Regions from separate parts of the Virgibacillus kimchii genome, predicted to be linked through region 3. Evidence: riboswitches for the same ligand, from Rfam matches in the RefSeq annotation. Region 3 holds a riboswitch; each other region holds the start of a gene.
What was found. A riboswitch is a leader RNA that binds a small molecule or an ion and turns the genes downstream of it on or off. The one in region 3 is predicted to bind S-adenosylmethionine.
Positions count from the first base shown of each region.

Region 1: linked by a shared signal. The riboswitch ahead of ACZ42C_RS12730 (cyclase family protein) and the one ahead of ACZ42C_RS16810 (OsmC family protein) in region 3 are both predicted to bind S-adenosylmethionine.
Region 2: linked by a shared signal. The riboswitch ahead of metA (homoserine O-acetyltransferase MetA) and the one ahead of ACZ42C_RS16810 (OsmC family protein) in region 3 are both predicted to bind S-adenosylmethionine.

Region 1 covers NZ_AP043951.1:2,651,257-2,655,488, forward strand. The annotation lists partial or broken gene ACZ42C_RS12725 (DUF3231 family protein) at 107-617, opposite strand; SAM riboswitch class I at 1,482-1,583, shown strand; gene ACZ42C_RS12730 (cyclase family protein) at 1,743-2,495, shown strand; partial or broken gene ACZ42C_RS12735 (5-methyltetrahydropteroyltriglutamate--homocysteine S-methyltransferase) at 2,551-2,931, shown strand; gene ACZ42C_RS12740 (IS4 family transposase) at 3,087-4,232, shown strand, end outside.
Region 2 covers NZ_AP043951.1:2,710,769-2,715,000, reverse strand. The annotation lists gene ACZ42C_RS13060 (phosphoribosylaminoimidazolesuccinocarboxamide synthase) at 1-93, shown strand, start outside; gene ACZ42C_RS13055 (hypothetical protein) at 318-485, shown strand; gene ACZ42C_RS13050 (CoxG family protein) at 492-950, opposite strand; gene ACZ42C_RS13045 (hypothetical protein) at 1,210-1,518, opposite strand; gene ACZ42C_RS13040 (hypothetical protein) at 1,624-2,079, opposite strand; SAM riboswitch class I at 2,386-2,488, shown strand; gene metA (homoserine O-acetyltransferase MetA) at 2,563-3,471, shown strand; gene ACZ42C_RS13030 (aminoglycoside 6-adenylyltransferase) at 3,572-4,232, opposite strand, start outside.
Region 3 covers NZ_AP043951.1:3,478,167-3,482,398, reverse strand. The annotation lists gene ACZ42C_RS16815 (sodium:solute symporter family protein) at 1-1,533, opposite strand, end outside; gene ACZ42C_RS16810 (OsmC family protein) at 1,566-2,033, opposite strand; SAM riboswitch class I at 2,165-2,278, opposite strand; gene ACZ42C_RS16805 (MarR family winged helix-turn-helix transcriptional regulator) at 2,548-2,985, shown strand; gene ACZ42C_RS16800 (ring-cleaving dioxygenase) at 2,979-3,920, shown strand; gene ACZ42C_RS16795 (flavin reductase family protein) at 3,931-4,232, shown strand, end outside.

The DNA.
Region 1 (4,232 bases), 830 kb from region 3:
CAAGAGGGTTGGAAGACATAAATGTCAAGGGAGGTATATGACAAATGTCATGGGTTGTATGCTAATGAAAATAAAAGAGCAGACCCTAAAGTCCGCTCTCGCTGCCTTAACTCTCTTCGGTTTTATGATGATGAAGCGGAGGCGGTATCATCCATCCTTTTTCCTTGTTAAGCTGAAGAAACTTTGTTCCTAATGCAGCCTTTTGCGTATGAAATTGACCAAACATCATTCCTACATCTTCGCGAATGGACTGCCCCATTATTGTACTGCATGCGACCAACCCCGCTGCTATTTCAGCAGATATGGTTGCAGCAATTTCCTGATCCATAAAACGTGCACCATCAGGAATATCTTCCAATTTGGCTTGCGGACGCTCGGGTGGTGTTGGAGGCAAGCCCACACCATTTTCCTGCAGCAGCGTTTTGATTTCATTAACATGCTGCCTGTACTGCTGGATTGTTTCTTGTATCAATCTCTTCAGGTCCTCGTCACCAGCGTGGTTATATAACGTCTGGTGGCCCGCAATAGCTGCCTCTGTTGTCAATAAAGATGACCAGATACTGTATACCACCATAATGCATTGGTTCATCTGTTGGGTTTCCACTTAAAATTCCCATGGTAAACCTCCTAATCAAATTCATATTTTGTGTCACCTTTCTGCTTATCACAGGTTTATACTTCCTCCTTGGCAGGCTTATTATACATAATTATTTCGTGATTAGGATGTCATTGTTCTTTCAGCTGGCGCATCGATAAATCTGAAGTATGGGAGTACCAATCCCAATAAAGATACTGTACAAATAATCGTTCCAAACAAAATGTATAACGGTCTAATTCCCCACAGTTCGCTTAATAGTCTTCCGAGCAACACGCCAACCTTGTACTAAACTTTCTTAAAACCACCATTCATCGTACTTTCCACCGTGATGAAAATAATGAAATTAATTTTATAATATACTTAGAGTAAGGAAACGAGTAGCGTGAACTACCCGGTTCTAGGCAACTACAAACTGCATTAAGTGCAGCTGGCCGTTAAAACATGTTATCTAACTAAAAGAAGTAATCGCTGGCCTGGTGAGGGAGCGGTTACTTCTTTTACAGATAATGAAGTATTACCTTCCTTATCTGCATAAGTGCAACTAAGCACTTCATATGTCGTCATCCTACCCCCCTTCCCTAAGCTATCACGTGGCTTAAGGGACAAGGAACGATGACCAACCGCCACAATACCTATGTAGTTGCTAATTATATTTCACCATGTTATTCGTTTAGTTGGGGGAATAACGTGAATAATTGTTTGAACACAAATCAACTTATATCGGAATTTTAACCGTTATAGAATAATAACCTTATACTTACAGTAGATTGTTACATAATCTCATGAAAAAACTTTTGGAATGTAAGGTTTGGAAAATTTCCGTTGACAATTAATTTTCCAAAGTATATGATAGTATTCAATAACTTAATACTCCGGAGTACAATTCTTATCCAGAGAGGTGGAGGGACTGGCCCTTTGAAGCCTCGGCAACGGACTTTCACGAGTACTGTGCCAATTCCAGTAGCTTTATGCTAGAAGATAAGAAGAGAAGATACCTTAATTTGTGTATTCAACCCTCTTCTTGTCTATGGCAAAAGAAGAGGGTTTTTTATGTTCTTCGCTCTTTCCTGACTGCAGAAGGAAAGGGATGATTTCTTTTACTGAGCTTGCGGCCCTCTTAAAATACATTGATGAGGTGATCTTTATGACAACGGTAAAAACAGAAAACGAATTATGGAAGGCAATTGAATTATTGAAAGAGAAAGAATGGGTTGATCTTACACATACATTCGGGCCGGATTCCCCACATTTCCCGGCTTTTGAAGATGCAGAATTCAATACGCTTTTTACGCATGATGACGGTTTTTTTGCACAGCGGTTTAACTTTCCAGGGCAGTATGGCACACATATTGATGCGCCGATCCATTTTGTTCGTGATCAACGGTTTCTGGAAGAACTGAACTTAAAGGAAGTTGTTCTCCCGCTTGTCGTAATTGACAAATCGAAAGAAGCAGCAGAAAATAATGATTTTATTCTAACGAAGAATGACATTTTGGAATTTGAAAAAGAGCATGGACAAATAGAAGCAGGAACTTTTGTGGCATTACGGACAGATTGGCATAAACGCTGGCCGGACAAAAAAGCATTTGAAAATAATGACAAAGAAGGAAACAGTCACACGCCCGGCTGGGGAATAGATGCATTGAAATTTCTATTTGAGGAAAGGAACATCAATGCGGTTGGACATGAAACCTTTGATACGGATGCAGCTGTTGATTTACGTAAGAATGGATCACTCATCGGTGAATACTATGTCCTGGAACAGGATACATTCCAGGTTGAATTACTGACTAACCTGGATCAGCTTCCAGCAAAAGGCGAGGTAATCTTTAACATTAGCCCAAAACCGGAAAAAGCAACAGGATTTCCGGTGCGTTCTTTTGCTATTTTGCCATAAGCATTTATATTGATAGGATGCTTAAAAAAAATAAGATCAGGGAGAGAAAAATAATATGACAAAAACAATAGTAAAAGCTCCATTCAGAGCAGACCATGTAGGCAGTTTATTAAGACCGGGAAGAATTCACCAGGCTAGAAAGGATTATCAGAAAGGCAGCATTTCTGCGGAAAAACTCCGCGAAATTGAAACAGAAGAAATAAAAAAGATCATAAATAAACAAATTGAAGTCGGACTCGAGGCTGTAACAGATGGGGAAATCCGGCGCAGATTTTGGCACACGGATTTCCTGGAACATTTAAACGGTGTAGAGGGTTACGTACCGGAGCAAGGATTTCAATTTAACGGAGAGGAAACTGAGAGATATGATGTACGTGTGAATGGAAGAATTTCTTTTAACCCGGACCATCCACATGTGAAAGACTTTATCCAATTCCACTAGCGTTGCAGGAAAATAATATTAAAAAATCAAGTAAAATATTTTATTTGAAAGTTGGTAATATTAGATCTTTTCACTTTAAAATCCATTAAAAAAACCTTATAATTAGGGTATGGTAGTCCTGTCCAAATCCCTAACTATAAGGAGAAACCATGGACAATAATACCATAAAAACTGTATTCAAGGAATACATTCATCCATTAGATTCAAAGGTAATACAAAAAATGATTGATCATGCCGAAGTTGACAAATACGTCAAAAAGCTTGATGTACTTACGTTTACGAATGCTTTTATCTATGCCCAGTTAAAAAACTTAGATAGTCTGAAGCGGATAAGTGATACGATTAAACGAAAGAAAACGGTGCAAAGACTTGTTGGTATAGAGAGCATTAGTAAATCACAACTCTCTCGAAAAAATGGAGATATTCCACCCGAGATTTTTCAGGCGATCCTGCATCATTTAATTCAAAAGCTGCACCAAATACTTGGCCCAACAATGACAGACAAATCACTTGGAAAGCTTCATCTGATTGATTCATCGACCATTTCCATGTGTCTCAGCCAATATGAATGGGCAGATTTTCGGGAGACAAAAGCGGGAGTGAAGATGCATACTTCCATCGTCTTTTGTGATGATATCTCTTATCCAAATGATATGATACTTACCCCTGCAAGACCTGCTGATGAAACTCAGTTGGATTCATTAATTGTGCCGGATAAAGGGGTCCTTCATGTCTTCGATCGAGGTTATTTCAACTTTGCTAAGTTTGATTATTATTGTGAAAAAGGTATCCGGTTTGCCACAAGAATTAAATCGAATACTGTTGTAAATGTCATCGAGGAATTGCCGGTAGATGAGGATTCTTCAATCTCCAGGCATGCGATCGTGAAGATTGGAAACATGAAGAATCCGCTGCAGTTAATAGAAACTGTAGACAGCGAAGGGAACCAGATCCGAATTGTGTGTAACGATGCAACCGTCGGTGCACAGGAAATCAGTGATATTTACCGGCATCGCTGGCAAATTGAATTGTTTTTCAAATGGATAAAGCAACATCTGGTTATCAAAAAACTGTATGGAAAGAGTGAAAACGCTGTATACAATCAAATACTAATAGCTATGATTACTTTCTGCCTAACCCTGTTAATGAAAAACAAGTTGGGCTATGAAGGAACTTTAGTCGAAATGTTGCGTTGGACCCGTGATTTCTGGTCACAATCCATGACATTTTTTATTTCCGAATTATTCAGGAAACCAGAACGATCATCCAATGGACGACGAAGGCTGGACCACGAA
Region 2 (4,232 bases), 770 kb from region 3:
CTAATTGACGAGATTTCCGGCGGCAACATGAGGGCTTATAAGGACGGGAAATACATAGAGCCATTGGAATTACAGAAATTAATCACTCCATAAAGAAAGGTAATTGACAAAAACAGGGCAAAGGGGATTATCTCTTTACCCTTTTTTGTTTCAGAAAGAATGAAATCCTTGTTTCGCCTTCTCCGCCTTCAGACGGAAAATCCCCTACTGATAAAGCAGGGGATTTTTTGTATGAAAAATCAACCTTCGTGCCGAAGTGAAAAAACAGTAATCAGGGTAAACTATACATAGAAACTAAAACAAGGAAGGTTAGATATATGATGAATCAAGATATTTACAGAAGTATAGCTGAAGACAATATGAGAAACATGAGAAGAAGAGCGGAAGAGCATAAGCTTTATATGAAATCAAAAAAAGGAAAAAACATGGGTTTCAAAAGAGGTTATTTGGGTTTAGACAGGGAGCGTAAAAAAAACATGGGATAGCGTATGTTATCCCATGTTTTCTTTTTCTGTTTCCCTGATTTTTTCGGCAACCGCCTGGGTTAGATCTTCAGCTGTTTTTGGAACAAATGTCGTCAGAACAGGGTTAATAACTGGAGATTTCATGCCGGTTGCTGTAATATCCAGGTTTCCGGTCATTTGTGTTTTATCTTCGTCCAAAGCAATCCCCTCAAAATAGCCGCTTCCTGTAAATTTTTCATTTTTGCCTTCTAAATTAAAGGTGACTTTGGAGGGTTTTTCCCATTTGGTAATGGTAACCTGCAACTTAATTTTCCGTTTTAAAATTCCGATATCCCCCATAAATTCCCAATAGGACTCTCTATCATTGATAATTTCATGGTCAATATAACCGGGAACCAAAGGAGCCCAATTATTCATATCGCTAACGAAATCCCATACTCTCATAATAGGTAATTGGAGTTCTTCATGATATGTTCCGCTTGGCATAACGATTTTCCTCCTTTTCATCATGTATATTTTTATTCATTCCCTGTCTTTTCACCAGCTGAAACTTGTCTGCTTCTTATTATATTTTTTCAATGTCCAATTATGACTCCATTCCTATGGAAGTGGCTTTCCGATCTTTTCATGGTATATAGAGAAAGCTTCAACATCAACATGTCTTCAGGTTTCTCCTGTATATGATAAAAAAAGAACAGGCCTAAATATCCGCATTGTTTTGGTCTGTTCCTGATTATACTGGGGCTTAATAGTGCTGGTTTTCAAACTGATGGAGTTTCTTCTCGTGTTGGGCGGTTTTACTTAATACGAAGTCTGTCGTTTCCCGGGTTTCTGTTAATTCCACGCGCATGCCGTCAAATTTTTTTCCAAGTTGGTCAAAGCCTGTTTCCATTCTTAATTCCATATTATCCATTCTGGATTCCAGTTTGTCCATTCTTGACTCCAGGTTATCTATCCTTAATTCCAGACCATCAATTCTGTTATTCAAATGCTCGAACTGTTTATCCATCTTTTCTGAATGATCTTTTAACGCACCAAGAATTTGTTTTAACATCGTTGGTTCCTCCATGAGCTCACCGCCTTTTCTATTATTATAATTGATTGACCGCAGATTGAAAAGATAAATTCAAGTTGCTTTCTTCATCATCTCTCTCCTCGTTTAGAGAGGAAGTATGGTTACAATATTTTTACCGTTTTCTTCCTGTTTTTGTTTATAATCTTCAAATGACAAATAAAAATCTTCCGGCGGATTGCCGGCGAGAAACTGAAATTCGCCGTTTTCGAATAAAACAAAATAGCTGTTTTCCAGAAGCACGCCTTCTTCCTGCATCTGCAGTGTAAAGCTATGGATTTCCTTTTCATTCAATGGCTCATGAAATATAATTTGCTGTGATTCTTCATCTTCTTTTTCTAATCGAAAAATGCCATACCCTTGGTATTCATTTTCCTTATAATATATTTTATTTTTATCAGAGTCGTAATAATCCTGGATCTTTTCATAGTAATAGCCACATCGAAAACACCATATGAATTTCTCGCCCATTTTATAGTAAAAATCCTCCGTCGCAGAGCAGTTGCAATGGGGACAGGCGATTGCTTGTATGATGGATGCCATAATATCACTCCTTGATTATTTAATTTTAACACGATAATCCTGATGCATTGTTGCAAGTGAAGAAAGTATTTATCTAAGAAGTGGATTCGAGCTAGCTGAAACTTTCATGGATACGCTGACACATTCACTAAAAGGCGAACGAATGCGAGTTTTTTAAAAGAAAAGAAAAAAATCGAAGTTTTTCTGGAAGTAATTTTAAGAAGAGAGATGATGAAGATGATTTAATTATATCTTTATTCAGAAATAATTACAATTTATTTACCCTTCCCATTTCGCGAGATTTCATATATACTGTTACTAATTGAATAGTTATTAAGAGTGACTGAGAGACTTGGCTCAATGATGTCACAGCAACCTACGTCCAGTAAGGTGCTAATACCAACAAAGCATTTGCTTTGAATGATAAAACGGGCTTCCCTTTTGGCAATCAAAGCAAAAAGGGGTTTTTTGTTTTTATGACCAATGATAAAGGAGAGAGCAACATTGCCAATTAATATACCGAAAGCATTGCCGGCAACAGAAAAACTGAAACAGGAAAAAATATTTGTCATGGATGAGGAACGCGCACGAACCCAGGATATTCGTGCACTGAATATTCTCCTGCTGAATTTGATGCCGGAAAAAGAAAGAACAGAACTTCAGCTGCTGCGCGTACTGGGGAATACGCCATTGCAGGTAAATGTGACGTTTCTTCGGATGGCTACACATGAATCAAAAAACGCCAGTAAGTCACATCTGGATACTTTTTATTCGACGTTTGACCAAATAAAAGACCGGCGATTTGACGGAATGATTATCACCGGAGCACCGATAGAGCATTTAACATTTGAAGAAGTGGACTATTGGGAAGAGCTTACGGAAATTATGGAATGGACGAAAGAAAATGTAACTTCCGTGATGCATATTTGCTGGGGAGCACAGGCTGCTTTATATTATCATTATGGAATTGATAAGTATGCCCTCCCGGAAAAATGTTTTGGCGTTTTTGATCATCAGGTTACCGATCCGACGGTAAAACTCGTCCGGGGCTTTGATGAAGCGTACCGGGCCCCGCATTCCCGCTATACTTCGGTGTCGATGGAGGAAGTGGAAAACCACCCTGAGCTTACGGTGCTGTCGGCATCCGAGGAAGCAGGGGTATTTATGATTATGTCCAAGGATGAAAAACATATTATGTTGACTGGCCATTTGGAATATGATGCTGAGACGCTTGCAGAAGAATATCAGCGGGATACAGCCAAAGGAGTGGACATTGCCGTACCACAGCACTATTTTCCCAATGATGATGTAAAAAAACGCCCGCTGAATACGTGGCGATCCCATACACATCTGTTGTTTTCCAATTGGCTGAATTACTATGTATACCAGGAAACGCCTTATGAATGGGACTGACCCGCAACAGATCCAAATGAAAAGGCCGCCTATGAATCTGATTCATAAGCGGTCTTTTATATTATATAATGCGGGAAGCACAAATAGATGGAATGTCTGGTTAAAAGATTGTCACCGCATCAGGTGGTAATTGCCTGACTTGTTGAAGGTACTTCGTCATGTTACTGTCATCTTCTTCAGGATAGGTAAAGCCCCACTGAACAGCGAGATCCTTTGCCAGGGTTCTAAATAACTCACATGTAATAAAAATAGATTTCCAAAAGTACTCGTAATTGTGGCTGGCGTAGGTTTTTACATACATTTTCCAATGTGATTCGGGCAGATACCGTTTAAAATACTTGCCCATTTTCCCTGATGAAACATCAAAATCATGCTCATTTCCAATCCACCAGGATACCATTTCATCAAGTCTTGACCTGATTTCATATTCAAACATTTGCTTTGCATATGGCAATTCATCCCGCCACAATCCTTTGGCCACGTTTTGCAGGCACCACCAGAAATCGTTGCAGCAGCTATGAAATGCTGCGTATACAGGCTTTTTAATGTGATAATCGATATCCGTGGGAGCGGGAATTTGCGGTAGGATATGATCCTTATCAAGCAGGGGGATGGTCAGTTTATCATTTACATAGTTTTCCCTCGTGACTTCTTTTGTTTCTATGTGAAGATCAATTCGGTTTCCATCAGTGAATAGCATTAAGTAACCGTAAGAACGATCGATGTTCACTGGTTTACCAGTGGCTTTATCATTTCTATCC
Region 3 (4,232 bases):
AGCTGCAAAACCAAACAGCCCCAGCAAACCAACTTCATGCAGGACTTCAAAGAATACAACTGGCACTGCCACCAGCATCACACTGGCCAGGGCAGATGTCATTCCCTTCATAGATTTCGTATCAAATTGTAACATCCATTTTCCATAAGAAGTCACTAAAGTCACGATAAGAATCGTGGCAATATTGGTGGACATACCAATCCAAACCGGATGTATATCCAGGAAAAAGGAGGTTGGATGCCACCCGCCTAAATGGTACCAGATTAATCCTGACGCAAAACCGGTGAGCAGCGAGCTAACTACCGCACTCCTGGTTACCACCGGCCAAAATATCGCTGCAACAACAGGAGCAAAGGTAGCAGAATTTCTGACTGTCCATGCCAGCACATTCCACCAGGCGGATTGCTCTGTCCGGAGCAATCCAAATACGATCATCAACCCGGTTAAAAGAAGCAGCGACCATTTTGTATACTTGATCAATTGCTGGTTGCTTGCGCTTGGAAATACTGCACTACCAACATCTTTACCAAGACTTGTCGCCCCGGAAAATTGACACGGCCCGCCCCAGCCGAGTGCACAGGCCCAAACACCTAAGAAAAACAGACCAACCAGCGGTGCAGGCAATACTTCCATCAAATACTGCGGCAACGCGATTAATCCTAAATTTCCATCCGGAACAACAATAGCTGCAGCTAAACCGAATAATACACCGCAGATAATAAAAGGTATTCCCATGAAAACAGCACCGATCATTCCTTTTTTACCCTCTTCAGGTGTTTTACAGGATAAGGCCATCTGGAAAGCTGCCTGAGCCAAAATGACATTCACCAAAAATGTTCCAAACCAAGCGACAATCACTTGAAGGCCGGCACCGCCAAGCTGAAACATTTCCGGCCGATCGATCGCTAATTGCTGTAAACCTGCAATGCCGGGGTTGATAAAAAAGGCGATCATACCAACTATAAACATGAGCAAAAACATGATCGTATTCATGGATTGCGTAAAGGCAACCGACCACATCCCCCCTGCCTGCAGATAAATGAACAATAGTATGGCAGTAAAAGCAACTGAATAACTTAGTGAAATATCCGTAAACACATTCAATGCGGAAGCAAATGCAATTGCAGTGGCAACAGACCACATTGGAAATGCAAATGCTGTAATTGCACCGGATATCGCTTTAGCGCGCCTGCCGAATTTATCCCCGATCAGCCCGGAAACTGTTACCATCATTTTATTACGAAAAGGCTTAATCATAAGAAAAGCAATGATCAGTACCTGTACAGTTTCTGCTACACCATACCAGATGGCAGAAACCCCTGTCAGATAAGATAGTTCAACAATCGATATGTAGGTTGACCCGGAAAACAGTCCGGTAATACAAAAGGCCACCGTCCACCATCTGAAATTCCGTCCCCCAATAAAGAAGTTCTCCCCATTAGATGCCTTCCTTTTCGCCACATTACCGGCAATAATCAGTAAGAATGTATAAATAAGCGCAAAAGAAATCATCCAAACGCCATATGAAGTCATTATTTTCCCCCTCCAATAATACCTGCAGTTATTTAAACCTTTTTCCAATCAAGTTTAATCTCAATACCTGTATCCCGGAACAGATTGTAGGCAGGACACCTTTGTTTAACCAGACTCTTTAGTTTTGCAATGGATTCGGTACTTTCTTCTGTTTCAAAGAAAACCACATTCTTCACTTGATGGTAGTGCGGGCTCACGTCTGCAGTGCCTGCTATTCCACGTCGGTCAAGTATTCCCTCCGTTTCAGCAGAAATGTTATCGAAAGAAAAACCGATCTCTTCAGCTATCATTTCAATGACTATTAATATACATCCATTAAATGATCCCAATATATACTCCATTGGAGTTGGAGCTTTGTTTGTCCCGCCTAATTTTTCCGGTTCATCTACCGTAAAACTAAAATCTCTTATATTATTTTCATTGGCAAATTTTCCAATTCTGTTAGAAGACGCTCGAATGGTCCTGTGATTTTGGTTTTGTCTGCTTTCTGTCTGTTTCATCACTTTCCTCCTTTTTTCCTTTCATAGATTTGTTCATTTAGTTAGCACTTGATTTTATCCGCACGCAAAAACCCCCTTTTATCCAAAAGATAAAAGGGGGTTGGAAATTCGGCTTATAGAAAAACGTGCCCTTCTTATCTTTCAGACGATTGTCTGCTGGAATTAGCACCGTTTCACATGGTTTTACCTGTGAATGGTTGCTGCGGGCTCATCGGACCAGATTCCTCCACCGCTCTTGATAAGAATCTATTAAATTTGTTTACCATATTACATGGGAACCTTTTTAATGTCAACTATGTTTATAACGAAAGTATGAATAAAATGATGGCTTTGCCAAATACTCTAAACCTCTAATTCAGTTGAAAATACAATGACAGTGATAGGCTTCTGTATATTAGGAAAAATTTTTAAACATAAAGAATCGAAGTCATTGACAACTTTACTATAGTAGTTTATCATTGTATTTAATTCAAAATACATTAATTAAGATTAAATATATTTGAGGTGAATATAATTGGAAAAAGAAAATTTATCACTAAAAATATTTGTCGTCCTCATGAAATCCACAAAAACTCTTGAGGAAATCATTAAAAAAGATATTAGCAGCCACGGAATGAAAAGCTCGGATTTTATGGTACTGGAAGCATTGTACCATAAAGGCAGCCAGACTGTACGGGAAATATCAAATGCCGTTCTCATTAACACCGGATCCATTACCTATGTCATTGACAAGCTTGAAAAGAAAGGCTATGTCAAACGCAGACACTGTAAGGATGACCGCCGTGTCGTCTACATCGACATTACAGAGGATGGCACAAAGCTGATGGATGAAATTTTCCCCAAGCACCAACAGGTAATTGAGGAGTTGTTTGCAGACGTTTCCGAAGAAGATAAACAAACGGTGATTGATGTGCTCAAAAAAGTTGGAAAAAGAGGAGATAAATCATCATGAAGAAAACAGCAGGGATCCACCATATTACCGCAATTGTCGGTCACCCACAGGAAAACGTGGATTTTTATGCAGGTGTATTGGGCCTGAGAATGGTAAAAAAAACAGTCAACTTTGATGACCCGGGCACCTATCACTTCTATTTTGGGAATGAAGGCGGGAAACCCGGTACCATTATTACCTTTTTCCCTTGGGCAGATGCTCAGAAAGGAAAAATTGGGGATGGCCAGGTCGGCGTTACCTCCTATGCGGTTCCAGCCGGGTCACTCTCCTTCTGGAAAAAGAGACTGGAAAAATTCGATATTGACTATAATGCACAGGAGCGCTTTGGAGAAACTTATGTCACTTTCACTGACCCGCACGGGCTGAAACTGGAGCTCGTGGAACGGGAACAAGGAGAACAAAACACTTGGACAATTGGTGAAGTCACCCCTGATGTAGCAATCAAAGGTTTTGCAGGCGCCATTTTATATTCCTCCCAACCGGCTAAAACAGCAGCGCTGCTGGAAGATGTGATGGGGCTTGAAAAAGTTGGTGAGGAAGATGAATTCGTTCGTTTTCAAGCCTACGGAGATATCGGAAATATCATTGATGTAAAAATAACTGCAAACGGGCGCGGACAAATGGGTGTTGGCATGGTTCACCATATTGCCTGGCGTGCAGAAGATGATGAAGATCAATTGGGTTGGAAAAAACTTGTACAGCAAAATGGCTATATGGTAACACCGGTAAAAGACAGAAATTATTTTAATGCTATTTATTTCAGAGAGCATGGAGAAATTTTATTTGAAATTGCCACAGATCCTCCCGGGTTTGCTCACGATGAATCTTCCGAAACGATGGGGACTCAACTAAAGCTGCCGGAGCAATACGAACAATACCGCGGTCGCCTTGAAAAAACACTGATCCCTGTAGAAGTTAAGAACCTTGATGAATAGGAAGGATTTTATGATCACGATTGACCCCAAAGTAAAAACAGCAAGAGAGAATTATAAACTGTTAACCGGTACCATTATTCCAAGACCGATTGCATTTGTTACAAGCAGTAATCATAATGGTGTCATTAACGGAGCACCATTCAGCTTTTTTAACGTAGTTTCATCCGACCCTCCAATGATTTCACTGGCGATTCAGCAAAGAGACGGATCTCCTAAAGATACGGCGAGGAACATTATGGGGGAGAAAGAATTCGTTGTGCATAGTGTTGATGAAGAACGCGTAGATAAAATAAATATAACAGCTGCCTCCCT